4 regions of the Pantoea sp. y20 genome follow, and region 2 is predicted to be linked to each of the others. Evidence: predicted binding sites of a transcription regulator. Region 2 holds the regulator's gene; each other region holds the start of a gene.
The links. Region 2 encodes LexA, which represses DNA repair genes until DNA is damaged. Its sites were predicted from a motif close to TNCTGTATGTACATACAGNA; they were not measured.
Positions count from the first base shown of each region.

Region 1: a site for LexA is predicted at 1,788-1,807, ahead of metR (HTH-type transcriptional regulator MetR). Genes of this name have one in related genera too.
Region 3: a site for LexA is predicted at 1,623-1,642, ahead of dinB (DNA polymerase IV). Genes of this name have one in related genera too.
Region 4: a site for LexA is predicted at 1,594-1,613, ahead of umuD (translesion error-prone DNA polymerase V autoproteolytic subunit). Genes of this name have one in related genera too.

Region 1 is NZ_CM142816.1:232,545-236,545, forward strand. It holds gene ACYAC5_RS01060 (carboxylate/amino acid/amine transporter) at 1-116, shown strand, start outside; gene ACYAC5_RS01065 (YehS family protein) at 250-729, opposite strand; gene metR (HTH-type transcriptional regulator MetR) at 823-1,755, opposite strand; gene metE (5-methyltetrahydropteroyltriglutamate--homocysteine S-methyltransferase) at 1,891-4,001, shown strand, end outside.
Region 2 is NZ_CM142816.1:375,372-379,372, reverse strand. It holds gene ACYAC5_RS01710 (CsbD family protein) at 8-220, opposite strand; gene dinF (MATE family efflux transporter DinF) at 385-1,707, opposite strand; gene lexA (transcriptional repressor LexA) at 1,844-2,458, opposite strand; gene ACYAC5_RS01695 (diacylglycerol kinase) at 2,564-2,932, opposite strand; gene plsB (glycerol-3-phosphate 1-O-acyltransferase PlsB) at 3,060-4,001, shown strand, end outside.
Region 3 is NZ_CM142816.1:955,617-959,617, forward strand. It holds gene ACYAC5_RS04330 (class II glutamine amidotransferase) at 1-697, shown strand, start outside; gene dpaA (peptidoglycan meso-diaminopimelic acid protein amidase) at 668-1,411, opposite strand; gene dinB (DNA polymerase IV) at 1,656-2,711, shown strand; gene ACYAC5_RS04345 (sugar ABC transporter substrate-binding protein) at 2,873-3,937, opposite strand; gene ACYAC5_RS04350 (ABC transporter permease) at 3,965-4,001, opposite strand, start outside.
Region 4 is NZ_JBUBNJ010000003.1:207,755-211,755, reverse strand. It holds gene ACYAC5_RS24225 (hypothetical protein) at 87-257, shown strand; partial or broken gene ACYAC5_RS24220 (Y-family DNA polymerase) at 847-1,058, opposite strand; gene umuD (translesion error-prone DNA polymerase V autoproteolytic subunit) at 1,067-1,489, opposite strand; partial or broken gene ACYAC5_RS24210 (conjugation system SOS inhibitor PsiB family protein) at 2,116-2,382, shown strand; gene ACYAC5_RS24205 (hypothetical protein) at 2,379-2,690, shown strand; gene ACYAC5_RS24200 (hypothetical protein) at 2,942-3,577, opposite strand.

The sequences.
Region 1 (4,001 bases), 140 kb from region 2:
TGGCGATCTGGCAGGAGAAACCGCATTGGCCAAGTTTTCTCGCCGGTGCCGCCGTGATTTTCGCATCCCTTTATGTGCACAAACGCTGGGTATTAGGTAAGAAAAGCAACGCATAGGCTAAAAGGGAAGGGATAGCGCGGCAGTGGAGCAAAGCATCCGAGCCATGGATGGCGAGGCTGATCCACAAGGAAGTGGTTTCCCTTTGCGATCTGCTGCGCTATCCCTGACCCGGCTCGAACAAAGAAGCGATTAACCCTTCTTAGCCGGCCCCGGACGATGAATCATCGTCAACCCTTTCAGGAAATTACGCAGAATCTGATCGCCGCATTCGCGGAAATTCTTATGATCTGGGTTGCGGAAAATCGCGCCAACTTCAGCCTGTGAGATCTTAAAGTTCGCTTTCAGCAGCACATCCGGAATATCGGTGGTCTTCAGCTCAAAGGCGATACGCAATTTCTTCATGAAAATGTTGTTATTCATGCGGCGCTCAATCGAAGGCGCGGGCGCATCTTCACTCTTACCGCGACGGTAAAAAATCAGACCGTTAAGGAAGTAGCCCATCAATACATCTGGCAGCTTGCGAAACGCGGCATCGTCATCTTTCTTCATCCACGCCTGCACGTCTTCCAGCGGCACTTCACTTCCCGCCAGGGCAAAAATCTCCACCACTTTGCTATCGCTCAAATCCAGCATATAGCGCACGCTGCGCAGAACATCGTTACTCATCATGGTGAAACTCTCTTGGTCGCGGGTTGAGGCGGCGCATTATAGAGCAGGCGGGGCAGGGATAACAGCGCGGGCGACCTTCGCCGCCCAACAACATCAGGATGAGGTGATTTGCAGTGAGCCGGGACGCGCGGCATCGCGCACAAAGGGCAGATGTTCACAGGCGTGCTGACGGGCAAACCGCACAAAGGCTTCCATTACCGGCTGACGCTGCTCGCCTTCGCGTACGGCGGCATACAAGCGGCTCCACAAACCACCGCCTAAGGTCTTGGTCACCACCAAACCCTGCTGCTCAAAATTCTCTACTACCCAATGTGGCAACGCGGCGATGCCCATGCGCGCCGACACCATCTGAATCAGCAGCAGCGTGTTATCGACGCTCTTCAAGGCTGGACTGACGCCCGCAGGCTGCAGGAAATGGCGCCACACATCCAAACGCTGACGCTGCACCGGATAAATCATCAGCACTTCATCGGCCATATCTTCCGGAGCAATGTGCTCAAGCTGCGCCAAAGGATGATCCGGTGCCATCACCAAACGCACTTCAAAATCGAACATCGGTGAATAAAACAATCCACTGCGCGGCAAAATATCGGAGGTCAACACCACATCCAGCTCGCCCTGTTGCAACGCGGGTTGCGGATCAAAGGTCACGCCGGATTTGAAATCCATCACCACCTGCGGCCAGCTTTGGCGGAAATTATTCAGCGCGGGCGTCAGCCACTGAATACAGCTGTGACACTCAATGGCAATACGCAACGTGGCCTGATGCGGCTCATGACACGCCTGCAAAGCCTGCTGAATCTGCGGTAAAACCTGCTCAGCCAACTGCAGCAAAATCTCTCCCTGCGGCGTAAAACGCAGCGGCTGGCTTTTACGCACAAACAGGCGAAAACCCAGCCGCTGCTCCAGATCGCTGAACTGGTGGGATAACGCCGATTGCGTCTGATGAAGCTGGGAGGCGGCGGCAGCTAACGAGCCGGTGTTCCGTAACGCCTGCAGCGTCCGCAGGTGTTTGAGTTCGATCATGAGAATCCTTCACATCGAGATTGAACAAATTGCGCTTGAGGAACATACAGTACCCGCAGATTATGGCGGTGTAAACATCTGGACGGCTAAACATCTCTGCCCCCTATTCAGTTAAGAATATCTGGAGAACAGAAAATGACCATTCTGAACCATACTCTCGGTTTCCCTCGCGTTGGATTGCGTCGTGAATTGAAAAAAGCACAGGAAAGCTATTGGGCAGGTAAAAGCTCACAGGAAGAGCTACTGGCGGTGGGGCGTGAACTGCGCGCCCGTCACTGGCAACAGCAGAAAGAGGCGGGCGTGGATCTGCTGCCAGTCGGCGATTTCGCCTGGTACGATCACGTGCTCACCACCAGCCTGCTGCTGGGTAACGTGCCAGCTCGTCACCAAAATCAGGATGGCTCGGTCGATCTCGACACGCTGTTCCGCCTTGGCCGTGGCCGCGCACCAAGCGGTGAACCGGCGGCAGCGGCGGAAATGACCAAATGGTTCAACACCAATTATCACTACATGGTGCCGGAATTCACTCAAGGGCAGCAGTTCAAACTGACCTGGACTCAGTTGCTGGATGAGGTTGATGAAGCGCTGGCGCTCGGGCACAAGATTAAACCGGTGCTGCTGGGTCCGGTTACCTATTTGTGGCTGGGTAAAGTGAAAGGTACGTCGTTCGACCGCCTGTCACTGCTCAAAGACATTCTGCCGGTTTACCAACAGGTGCTGGCTGAACTGAAAAAACGCGGCATCGAATGGGTACAAATCGATGAGCCAGCACTGGCGCTGGAGCTGCCGCAAGCGTGGCGCGATGCCTTCAAACCGGCTTACGACGCGCTGCAGGGCGAAAGCAAATTGCTGCTCACCACCTATTTCGACAGCATCGGTCAGAATCTCGACGTGATCAAAGCGCTGCCGGTGCAAGGTCTGCATGTTGACATGGTCCACGGCAAAGACGACATCCAACAGGTGAACCAGCAGATTCCCGCGGATTGGCTGCTCTCCGTCGGCGTAATCAATGGCCGTAACGTCTGGCGTGCCGATCTCAGCAGCTGGTTTACGCGCCTGCAGCCGCTGGTGGGGCAGCGTCAACAATTGTGGATTGGATCATCCTGCTCGCTGCTGCACAGCCCAATCGACTTAAGCGTGGAAACGCGCCTCGATGAGGAAGTGAAAAGCTGGTTCGCCTTTGCTCTGCAGAAGTGCGCTGAGCTTGCACTGCTGAGTCATGCGCTGAACAACAACGATGCCGCTTCGCTGGTTGAGTGGAGCGCACCGATTCGTGCGCGTGCCAACTCCACGCGCGTTCACAATGCCGCAGTCGGCGAGCGTCTGGCGAAAATTCAGGCCAGAGACGTTGAACGTGCCAGCAGCTACTCCGAGCGTGCCAAAGCGCAGCGTCACCGCTTTAACCTGCCAGCGTGGCCGACCACCACCATAGGTTCATTCCCGCAAACCACCGAAATTCGCGGCCTGCGCCTCGACTTTAAAAAAGGCAACATTGATGGTGGAAACTACCGCACTGGCATCGCCGAGCACATCAAACAGGCAATTGTGGAGCAGGAACGGTTGGGCCTCGACGTGCTGGTGCATGGCGAAGCAGAACGTAACGACATGGTGGAATACTTCGGCGAAAACCTCGACGGCTTCGTGTTCACCCAAAACGGCTGGGTACAGAGCTACGGCTCGCGCTGCGTTAAACCGCCGATCATCATCGGCGACGTAAGCCGTCCGCAAGCTATCACCGTTGAGTGGGCGAAGTACGCGCAGTCGCTGACCGATAAACCGGTGAAAGGCATGCTGACCGGTCCAGTGACGATTCTCTGCTGGTCGTTCCCGCGTGAAGATGTAAGCCGGGAAACCATCGCCAAACAGATTGCGCTGGCGCTGCGTGACGAAGTGGAAGATCTGGAAAAAGCCGGTATTGGCATTATTCAGATTGATGAACCGGCACTGCGCGAAGGCCTGCCGCTGCATCAGTCCGATTGGGCGGCGTACCTGGCCTGGGCGGTGGATGCGTTCCGTCTCAATGCCGCCGTGGCGCAGAATGAAACCCAGATCCATACCCACATGTGTTACTGCGAGTTCAATGACATCATGGACTCGATTGCCGCGCTGGATGCGGACGTTATCACCATCGAAACCTCACGTTCCGATATGGATCTGCTGGATACCTTTAAGGAGTTCGACTATCCCAACGAAATCGGTCCGGGCGTGTATGACATTCACTCACCAAACGTGCCGAGCGTGGAGTG
Region 2 (4,001 bases):
AGTGAGATTACCAGCGGTAATCTTTATTGGTTGTTTCCCAATCTTTCACTTCTTTCTCGGCCTGGTCTTTACCATAGCCGTAGCGTTCCTGGATTTTACCAACCAGCTGATCGCGTTTACCTTCGATCACAGTGAAGTCGTCGTCGGTTAGCTTGCCCCACTTCTCTTTAAATTTGCCTTTGAACTGCTTCCAGTTTCCGCTCGCTTCGTCTTTGTTCATAATATTCCTCCACTACATCCTGAGTGAGATAGATATATTGCCTGCTTAGCTGGCGATATACCCAGACAACGCGCTACTCATATGCGCCGTATGAGGTAATTGTAGTAGCCGCTTCGCAGTTTGCAGGGAAATACAGATTAATCTGTAGGTTACGCTTCGCTTATTCAGGCGTTAAACCAGCTATCGCGCCGCCAGTGACCACGCCAAATGAGCCACAGCGTGAGTCCGCGTAACGCGAGGAATACCGTCACCGCCAGCCATAAACCGTGATTACCGAGCCACGGCAGCGTGAGCAGCGAGACACCGTAGCCGATCGCCGCCATCACCATGCTGTTGCGCATCTCACGCCCGCGCGTCGCGCCGATAAACATGCCGTCCAGCAGATAGCACCAGACGCCAACCAGCGGCAGAATCACTTGCCAAATCAGATAGCGGTCGGCCATCTCTCGTAGCGCTTCCAGTGACGTTAGCATCGCCACAATCTGCGGACCGGTGAATGCATAAATCAGCGCAAAGATCGCGGCGACGAAGCATGCCTGGCGACAAGCCGCATGCCAAATCAGCAATAGTCGGCTGCGATCTTTGGCCCCAACCGCTTCACCCGAACAGGCTTCAACCGCGTAGGCAAATCCATCCAGCGCGTATGCGGTGAAAGTGAGGAACATCAGCAGCACCGCATTGACTGCCACTACATCCGGCCCAATGCGTGCGCCAAGGATGGTGAGCGACGCGAAGCAGATTTGCAGCATCAAAGACCGCAGCATAATGTCGCGATTGAGGCGGAATAGCCGCGCCGCATCGCCGCGCCAGCTGCTTTTGAGTAAAGCAAAATGGATACCGCGCATCTTCAGCACCCGCGCCACCATCCACAGACCCACGCCCAGCGTGACATATTCTGCCAGCGCGGTAGCCGCCGCCGCTCCGGCGACACCCCAATGCAGTTTGAGCACGAACAGCAGATCCAGCAGGATATTCACCAGGTTGCCGATGATTAGCAGCACCATCGGTGCCCGCGCGTACTGCACGCCCAGCAGCCAGCCAAGAATCACCAAATTGGCCAAGGTTGCGGGCGCACTTAGCCAGCGAATCTCAATAAATATTTTCGCCTGTTGCTGCACTTCCGGGCTGCCACCCATTAACGCTGCCGCCAGGCTGCTGACCGGCGTTCGCAGCACCATAAACAGCGCACCAAAAACCAGCGCAATCAGTAGCGGTTGTGTTAAGGCGCGCGCCAGCGCCGTTTTGTCATTGGCGCCAAATGCCTGAGCGGTGAGTCCGGTGGTGCTCATGCGCAGGAACAGCAGGAGCATAAAGATGAAGCTGGTGGCGGTTGTGCCCACGGCGACGCCACCGAGGTAGATCGGGCTATCGAGATGACCAATAACGGCGGTATCCACTACACCCAGTAATGGGACGGTGATATTTGACAGGATCATCGGCAGCGCTAGCCGCCAGAGAGTTTTATCTGAAGAGGAAAACAGCTGCATTAGCCCATTCCGTTGTGTGCGGTAATCAGCGTAATGGCGCCAGAATGAGCCGCAGAAAGAGTCACAGAGAAGTAAAACAGCAGACTGCGGTCAGCGCAAACACGCACCGCCGCAGTTAAAGTGGATCAGAAACTGATCAGAGCCACTCGCCGTTGCGCACAATTCCGACAGCTAAACCTTCAACGGTTAGCGACTGCTCACGGGTATCCACGACAATCGGCTGAAAATCGGTGTTTTCCGGCAGCAGATGTACAATCGCACCCTGCTTTTTCCAGCGTTTCACTGTGACTTCATCATCAATGCGCGCCACGACAACCTGGCCGTTACGTACTTCCTGCGTTTTGTGTACCGCTAACAGATCGCCATCCATAATGCCGATATCTTTCATCGACATACCGCTCACGCGCAGCAGGAAATCGGCGCTCGGTTTAAAGAGGTTAGCATCCACCTGATAGTGGGCTTCGATGTGTTCTTGTGCCAGCAAAGGTTCACCGGCAGCGACGCGGCCAATCAGCGGCAGCCCTTCGCTCGGTTCTTCTTCCATCAGCAAACGAATCCCGCGCGATGCGCCGGAAACAATTTCAATTACGCCTTTACGCGCCAGCGCTTTCAGATGCTCTTCGGCAGCATTGGGCGAGCGGAAACCCAGTTGCGCAGCAATTTCCGCACGCGTTGGCGGCATGCCCGTCTGGTTAATATGGTCGCGAATCAGGTCATAGACCTGTTGCTGCCGTGCAGTTAACGCTTTCATCCCGCCCCCTGGTTGTTTATACAGTCGCTGTGAGTATATACAGGTATTCGCGAAATGAAAACCGTAACAGAGGGAAAAATCAGCGGTTTGATGAATCTGGAATCCCTATCTCAAATGCGTCCAGAGCAGCGCGATCCAGACGAACAGAGCCAGTAAGATAGTCAGCAATACGGCAGCCGATCCCATATCTTTGGCGCGGCCCGCGAGCGGATGTTGCTCCTGCCCGATGCGGTCGACCACCGCTTCGATAGCGCTATTAAGGATCTCAACGATGATAACCAGCACTACCGAGCCAATCATCAGGATGCGGGAAAGGGTATCTACATCCAGCCAGCAAGCCACGAGAATGGCCACCAGCGCGGCAATGGCTTCCTGCCGAAAAGCGGCTTCGTGCTGCCATGCGGCACGCAGGCCCTGCCAGGAATAACCGGCGGCTTTCACTATTCTTACTAAACCGGTGACGTTATTTGCCATGTCTATGGAACCCTTGAACTATTTTGACGTCAATGTGTGGGCAGTATGAGGCGGCAGAGCCACAGACCTTCGCTGCGCTTTCTGGTATGCTTGCCGCGCTTTGCTAACAAGAGGCTTAAAGTTGTCTATGTCAGGTTGGCGTAAACTCTATTACAAATTATTGAATTTACCACTCTCTATTTTGGTAAAAAGTAAGGTCATTCCGACCGATCCTATCTCTGAACATGGGATCGATCCGACACGTCCGGTGATGTATGTTTTGCCTTATGATTCAAAGGCTGACCTGCTCACACTGCGTGCTCAATGCCTGAAACATGATCTGCCCGATCCGCTGGCTCCGCTGGAGATCGATGGCACCCTGCTGCCGCGCCACGTGTTTATTCACGATGGCCCACGCGTAATTCCCTATTTCGTGGCCAATCCCGAATCGGTAAAGCTGTTCCACGATTATCTGGATTTGCACCGCAGCAACCCGCAACTCGATGTGCAAATGCTGCCGGTCGCGGTGATGTTTGGTCGTGCGCCGGGACGTGAAACCTCCGGTGAATCCACGCCGCATCTGCGCGTGCTCAATGGCGTGCAGAAGTTCTTCGCCATTTTGTGGCACGGCCGCGACAGCTTTGTTCGCTTCTCGCAAACCGTTTCGTTGCGCCAGATGGCGACCGAGCACGGCACCGATAAGTCGATTGCCCAAAAGCTGGCTCGCGTGGCGCGCATTCATTTTGCCCGCCAACGTCTGGCCGCGGTCGGCCCGCGTCTGCCTGCACGTCAGGATCTCTTCAACAAGCTGTTACAATCCAAAGCGATCGAAAAAGCAGTAGAAGATGAAGCGCGCAGCAAAAAGATTTCGCATGAGAAAGCCCAGCAGAACGCCATCGAAATGATGGAAGAAGTGGCGGCGGACTTCTCTTATGAAGCGATTAAAGTCACTGACCGCGTGATGGGCTGGCTGTGGAGCCGCCTGTATCAGGGCATCAACGTGCATGGCGGTGAGCGCGTGCGTCAGCTGGCGCAGGATGGTCATGAGATTGTCTATGTGCCCTGCCACCGTAGCCACATGGATTACCTG
Region 3 (4,001 bases), 580 kb from region 2:
GCGTGGCGGTGGAACCGGGCCGCACAAAGACGGTTGGGGCATCACGTTCTATGAAGGAAAAGGGTGCCGCACCTTCAAAGATCCGCAGCCGAGCTTTAACTCGCCGATAGCCCGTTTGGTGCAGGAATACCCGATCAAATCGCATTCGGTGGTGGCGCATATCCGCCAGGCGAATCGCGGTGAAGTGTCGCTGGAAAATACCCATCCGTTCACGCGTGAGCTGTGGGGCCGCAATTGGACCTACGCACACAATGGTCAGCTCAAAGGTTATCGTCAGCTGGATACCGGGCCATTTCGTCCGATTGGTGAAACCGACAGCGAGAAAGCATTTTGCTGGATGCTGCACAAACTGACCGAGCGCTATCCACGCACGCCGGGCAACTGGCCAGCGGTGTTCCGCTACATTGCCGAGCTGGCAGCAGAAATGCGTGAGAAGGGCGTGTTCAACATGCTGTTATCGGATGGGCGCTATCTGATGGCGTTCTGTTCGACCAATCTCTACTGGATTACGCGCCGTGCGCCGTTTGGCAAAGCGACGTTGCTCGATCAGGATGTGGAAATTGATTTTCAGCAGCAGACGACGCCGCAAGATGTGGTAACGGTGATTGCTACGCAACCGCTGACGGGCAATGAAACCTGGCACCGGATAGTGCCAGGCGAGTGGGCATTATTTTGCCTGGGTGAGCGCCAGGAATGATTTCGAGGCAGCATCCGGTGTAGCGATCACCGGCGTGCTGTTCACCGCATATTGGCCGGTGGCCGTCACGTTCACGGTAGGCGGCACACGGTACTTAGCGAAGTACGCATAGCCCGGCTGCAGTTCACGCCAGAAGTTAATGTACGTCGAGTATTTATGGCGCTGCATATTGCTGTCTGTCATGCGGAACGGATAGATATTGACCTGAATCTCCTGCTGACCATTACGCAGCGCGGCGTTGGTGTAGGCGAAGATCTCATCCATCGATGCATCCGTCATTGCGTAGCAGCCCACGGACACGCAATCGCCGTGAATCATTAAATAGTTACCGTTATAGCCTTTAGCGCGATCGTACTGATTGGGAAAACCGGTATTAATAGCGCGATAAAAACGGCTATCCGGTTTTAACTGGTTCAGCTTAACGTTGTAAAAGCCTTCCGGACTTTTGAAATCGCCCTGACGACGTTTAGGTCCTAAACCGCCAGAGAAATTACAGATGCGATAGCTGTCCAGCAGACGATATTCATTCCCGATTTTGCCGTACAGTTCCAGCGTACGCTCTTCCTTGAAAATCTGGATAAAAACGGGGGTGCCAATTAGTTGTTTCTTTAACTCTTTGCTCACCGGAGCCAGCGGTTGCGTAGGCTCGGGGTTCATTGCCCAGCTAAGGAGCGGCATAAGAATCATCGCAAGCGTTAATGCGATTCTGCCCATTCTGTAGATACCTTGATGTGGAGAGAGACGATGACGCTGTGCGTCCGGGTATTGCATTATCGGAAATATCCGCTATCGCAGCGCAACATTAACATTGTCTGGCTTTTAATCAAGCCAGTGTCCGAGAAAATGGCGCGTTCCTAAAAGGAATACGACCACTAATTTGTAAACTTTAATCTCGCTCTCAACAAATATTGCCGATATTTTTCGCTGCTGTATACTTATCCAGTATCTGGGAGGGCGTATGCGCAAAATTATTCATGTCGATATGGACTGCTTTTATGCAGCGGTTGAGATGCGCGACGATCCCTCTTTACGTGATATTCCTATCGCCATTGGCGGCAGCCGCGTGCAACGTGGCGTGATCAGCACCGCGAACTATCCGGCACGTAAATATGGCGTGCGCAGCGCGATGCCGACCGGCATGGCGCTGAAACTCTGCCCGCATCTGCGGCTGCTGCCTGGCCGCTTTGATGCCTATAAAGAAGCCTCCCGCCAGATCCGCGACATCTTCTCACGTTACACCTCGCTGATTGAACCGCTGTCGCTGGATGAAGCCTATCTGGATGTGACCGACAGCCTGCACTGCCATGGCTCGGCGACATTAATGGCGCAGGCGATTCGCGCCGATATCCTGCGTGAAACCGGGTTGACCGCTTCCGCCGGCATCGCGCCGATCAAGTTTCTCGCCAAGATCGCTTCCGATCTCAACAAACCCAACGGGCAATATGTGATTACGCCGGACGCGATGTCCGATTTTCTACTGACGCTGCCGCTCAGTAAAATTCCTGGCGTGGGTAAAGTGGCGACTAAAAAGCTGGAAGAGATGGGCTTGCGCACCTGCGCGGATGTGCAGCGCGCCGATTTGGCGCTGCTGCTTAAACGCTTTGGCAAGTTTGGCCGTATTTTGTGGGAACGCAGCAACGGCGTGGATGAGCGCAATGTGGTGGTTGAGCGCGAACGCAAATCGCTCGGCGTTGAACGTACCCTGATGGAAGATATTCACAGCTGGGAGCAGTGTCTGGAGATTATTGATTTTCTCTATGCGGAGTTGGATCGCCGCTTAACCGCCATCAAGCCGGATAGGCAGATCGCCCGACAAGGCGTGAAACTGAAGTTCAATGATTTCCAGCAAACCACGCAGGAGCACGTTTGGCCGGTGCTGAATAAAGACGACATGATCGCGGTGGCGCGTCAGGCGTGGGATGAACGCAGAGCAGGGCGCGGCGTGCGGCTGGTGGGATTGCATGTCACGATGGTGGATCCGCAGCTGGAGCGGCAGTTGGTGTTGGGGTTGTGAGATTGTGCGCGCTGCCCCTCATCCCGGCCTTCTCCCGCCAGCGGGAGAAGGAGTAAAACAAACCGCGCCGATCGGTTCCCTCTCCCGCCAGCATGAAAGCGAGAAGACAACGCCGATCGGTTCCCTCTCCCACTCGTGGGAGAGGGTTAGGGTGAGGGAAACTACTTCTTACCGTACTTCGCTTCCAGCGTTGCAAACCACGGCGTGATGAAATCGTTATTCTCGCCCCAGCCTGGAATGATCTTATTCAGCGACGCCACGTTGACCGCGCCTTGCTGGCTGTTCAACTGCTGCTGAGAAATCGATGACGCTTTAAACTCGTAAGTCGCCGGTGTGGTTTCGCCTGCAATCTTGTTCGCCACCAAACGCATATTCACTGCGCCAATGGTTTTTGGATCCACCGCTACGGTTTGTACCCAAGGACTGTTCTTTTCATGCATCAACTGCAGATCCTGATTGGATACGTCGATGCTATACAGTTTGATCTCGGTACGACCATTCTCCTGCAGGGCTTTATACGCGCCCTGGCTGAAAGCATCCCACGAACCCCAGATCGCATCGATCTTGCCTTTCGGGTATTTCGCCAGAATCGCGCCAATCTTGTTGGCGGTATCGCCCTGTACATCAGATGAAACCGCGCCAATCGACTCCAGCTGATGAATGCCCGGATTCTCTTTCAGCAGCTTCTCATACACCACCTGACGACGATCCATCGCCGGGAAACCGGCCACCCACAGCTTGACGATATTCGCCTTGCCGTTGAAGTCTTTGATTAAGCTGCCGAGTGATTCCTGCGCCAGCGAAGCATCATTCTGCGCCGTCACGGTGACGCCCTCTACCGGCGTATTAACCGGCGTATCAAACACCGACAGCTTGATGCCCGCTGCGGCAATACGCTGCACCAGCGCCGTGGAGTAGGGATCTTTACCGTGCGACAGGATAATGCCGTCATATTTCTGGCTAATCGCCTGGTTAACGAAATCCTGGAAGCGCGCATCGTCGCCATTGCTGAGGAAAGTGCTGACCTTAAAGCCAAGCTGGCGGCCTTGCTGAATCGCACCGGCGACAAACTGCGTGGTGTTATCGTCCGAACCCAGGTTGCGGATGATGGCGATGCGTAGCGGGCCTTCATGGTTAGCGATAACCTCAGGCACTGCGGCATCGGCGAAGGCGGCGCTGGCGTTGAGCAGGCTAACCGCCAGCAGCGAAAGGGTAATTTTTTTCATTATGATCTCTTTCTGATTAAACGCGCCTTAACGGCGCTGGATGTAAGTCATCGCCAGCGCCAGC
Region 4 (4,001 bases), on a different replicon from region 2:
ACAGCGTGTCCTCATGACAGGCCTTCATGATAGCGTCGCTCAGGGAGCGGGAAAGCCATACTTTCATGCACAGAGGAGACGTCATAATGAAAAACGGTGCCACGCCTTATCGTGAAGCGCTGATACGTCTGACGGCGCTCAGGCTGCGTTACCAGCGGGCAAGCCGCAACCCGGCCTTCTCCAGCTCGGACCTCGCGGCGCTGATGTCCGAGCTGGAGGAGGCCGAACAGGACGTTGAGCGACATGAAAAGCAGTAAATACTTCCTGCAGACCGGGCTTTAAAGTTTTACGCCGCTTGGTCGATATAAATGAAGTGGTTAATCCGATGGCCACACTCCACGAGTAAGTCCGTTTATCTCATTGATTTTATTCAGGGGCGGCCCTGCCCCTTTTTTCAACGTCTGCTAAGTCTGCCTGCTGTTCCATCACTGATGAGCAGCCCTGAATTTCGAACCTGTGTGCCGGTTCCTTTTCTGAATGTTATTTTCTGCTCTTCTTAAGCGCAGGATCCCGGTGTCAGCGGTGCGGAATTACCTGTGTGTCCAGCGTAAAAAAAATGGCTTCCGGGAGGAAGCCATAAGCACAATCAGTCGCAGTATCGGTTATATGTCCCCTGATGAGGCACATATTATTTATCGGCTGACTGCGACAATGCATTAGGGCAGGAAAGTGGATTTGAGAAAAAACTGTGCATGCTGCAAACAGGTATCGTCGGATGACAGAGTCAGAGCGATCAGATAGCAGCGTTATGTCCGCTAAAAGCTTCACTTATGAACGCAGTCATTTTGATGCCTTTCTTGCAGAGAATGTTGCATTCCACATAACTTACTATAGGGCGTAATTCTAACTAAATACATGAATATTAACGAAAAATAATTCATTTTTAATCTGAAGCCAGGGTGCTCCCATTTTTATTCCCAACGCCTTAGCACCTGCGGAGCGTGCGATAACGCAGCCATCATTGTTACTGAGTACCACAACGGGTTTGCCGCGCAGATGGGTCGAAAAAGCGCTTCGCAGCTTGCGTAGAAGGAATTAACGTCTGCCAGGCCAAACATGGGCATGGTTACCTCCGGCGGGCACGCGTGCTGCTGAAGAACCAGGTCACTACGCCAAGCAGCTGAAGCTCTTCCGGATAAATAGTTGAGTAGGCAGGGTTCATGGGCAGCAGGGCGAGACGAGGATGTAGCTGCAGGCGTTTAACCGTGAATTCGCCGTTAACCTCAGCAATGACGATATCCCCGTGGGAAGCCTCCTCAGCACGGTCCACGACCATGACGTCTCCGTCATAAAGGCCCAGCTCCTGCATGCTGCTGCCGCTGGCACGAACGAAGAATGTTGAGGCGTGCCGACGTATGCATAACTCGTTCAGATAAAGCTCTGACTCAACGTAATCCTGAGCAGGGGAGGGGAAGCCCGCCGCGCAGGTGTCCGCAAACAGCGGCACGGGAACGCGAGGCGTAAATATAGGCGGCCAGAGCAGTGTCAGGCCAGAGCTGTAAGCTGCGGGTTTCACGACAGTAACTCTCTGAAAGCCACAACTTCTGCGGCTGAAAACGACATGACACAATACATAAATCCTCCTTTCAATAGGACTGTTTATATATACAGTTTTATTGAGGCGTGATTCAATGACAAGTCTGTATCCTTCATGAATCGTCCCACTATCGATAATGCCCCTGAAGAATAATGAGTTATTTTCAATATTCAGTTGGAAAAACGCTTAGCCACAGCGATTAGTTAGTTGATTACTAAGTGAACAGCTTCTCCTGCCACCTTCCTCATCCTGTCGCGCGACAAACTGTCCACAGGGTTTGCGGATAGCTGTACACCCAAATTGTGGACAACCCACGCTTTGCGGGTAAGGCGCAGAATTAACTGCGCCTGCGATGCCGTGTGGCTCCTCAATATTGGGGCGCAACAAAGTCCATGCTCTTTAACTACATGATGCTGGCCTCTGGCGCGCTGCCATGCTTCGCACCAAGCCTAACGTCGTCCTGTCCCAAGCCTTTCAGACCATCTGGTGGCTAAAGCTGACGCAGAAAATTATGGCAACAGATTCAGGCTAAAAGCTTTATTTGCAATCGGTAACTTACCGCGAGTGCAGAGGGGAGTGGGGTGTTTCCGGTTCATCTGCGCCTGACGCACTTGAAAATTCGCCGCGTCACGATCGATATTCTAAGCCCGGGTGGCAAATTCCCTTTCTGTCACGGGCTTATCCCTGCAACGCTCGATCACACCAGCCTGTTCATTCTGAATACCGAACGCTTCAAGCCGAAGGCCTTTGGCCATCTGCTCACGCAGACAGAAAAAATGGTATTTGCGGGCATCACGCCTGCGGAAGTTGTGGCAGTAATGTGCAAAAGGGAAGGGCGAACATGAACACAACATCGTTGAAGACTTCAATGGCGTCAGCATCTACTCGCAGTGGCAAAAGGTATGCAGCCTGTAAAATGTGGCGAAAAGTTCTGCTCATCCAATTGACGCAGCGGCTTGAAATGAAATATGACAGCGCTTCCGTATCGGCTACAGTATTACTGACTCTGCCAGACATTGTTTTGCAGTTTGGAACCGCAGCGCCGGATTTACGTGAAGGTGATGCTGCTCTGGGCGGAGGCGTAGGAAATGCATATCTGCGAAGCAGAAACAACACTGGTTACAAACGGCAGCTGTTAAAGAGCAGCGTATAGTACACTAACAGCATTCTGTGAGATTAATGGGGAACAGGTCATCTCTGTATCGCTGTCATATTCATAAATTTCTAACTTAGCGGCTAACCTCATATTTTTTATAAATTTGACTAAATCAACCTCTAATATGTTCTCAGATAACATCCATAGGTTGCTAGAATAATTGTTATTTTAGGGTTTGAGATTGTTTTTTTCGGGCGGTAATTATTAAGAGTGAGGTGAATTTTAGTACCCACCCCACTGAGTAATCTTTAATTCTCCAGATTGCTTATGATGTTTTTATAATGATTAAAGCTACTCAGTACAGGGTAATTTATTAGACATCGTGCATACAGAAAAATCATAAACAAGGATATTAATCCTGTTGCCAATGCCATTGGTAATTTCTCTCTTGATTCAGAAAATGAAAATGCGGCTTGAGAAAATATGATTGACAGGGTTATATATAAGATAACTAACAAGGATCCTTTGTTTCTTTTTCTACAGAATCGAGGTTGGCTAAGAGATAGGGTAGTGTTTGTAATTGAAGAGTTTATAACTGTTACTTCTTGGTCTAAACAGTCAACTACTGTTCTTACAGAAAATTCCTTTTTTATGTCTATGTCAGAGTTCTTCTTCAGGATATGTAGCATTAAAGAAGCAAGCCTGGTATCTCTCAATTTTGTCAATTCAAAAAGCACCTGTGACTTGAGCTTCTGCTTTGCAACTTCTTTAGCATCTGACAATTGTCCATTGCTATCCTCAAGTGAGGATATTTCCTTGTAGACAGATATTCTTTCATTCGAAAATTTTTTCAACCTTCCATGAATTTCAAAGAAAAAGTTAACGGCTGCTATAAATATGGTGACAGTTAAAGTCAGTAAGGTGGCATTGCTTATGTTGTCCATTTTTTCCCCTTTCTATTATTAACATGAATCCAGATTTCAACGTAAATATTAGATCTGTTTTGACATCGGTGCTGTAGTATTGATATCGTTCACATGCACTACGTCGCCAACTGGCGACCCACCAATGGTTTAATAGCTTGAGAGGACCGCCTTCGGGTAGCTGCTAAAAACACTCCTGTAGCCTGAAAGGGAGAACACACCAGTGTGGTACATCTGCTCGCTCCTGGAAGCAGATATCGTCAACAATGCGCACCTACGACGCGACGATGGGGGTCTCTTAAACATATCAACGCAGGGCTTTTTTTACGCCTCTTGCTCTCAGATAAAGCGTCCACAACGATGCTTTACTTCACTTCCGTTATGAATTTTTCAGGGATACGCCCTGAGCTGCATACGACTTTTGCAATGACGCATAAGCCCATTT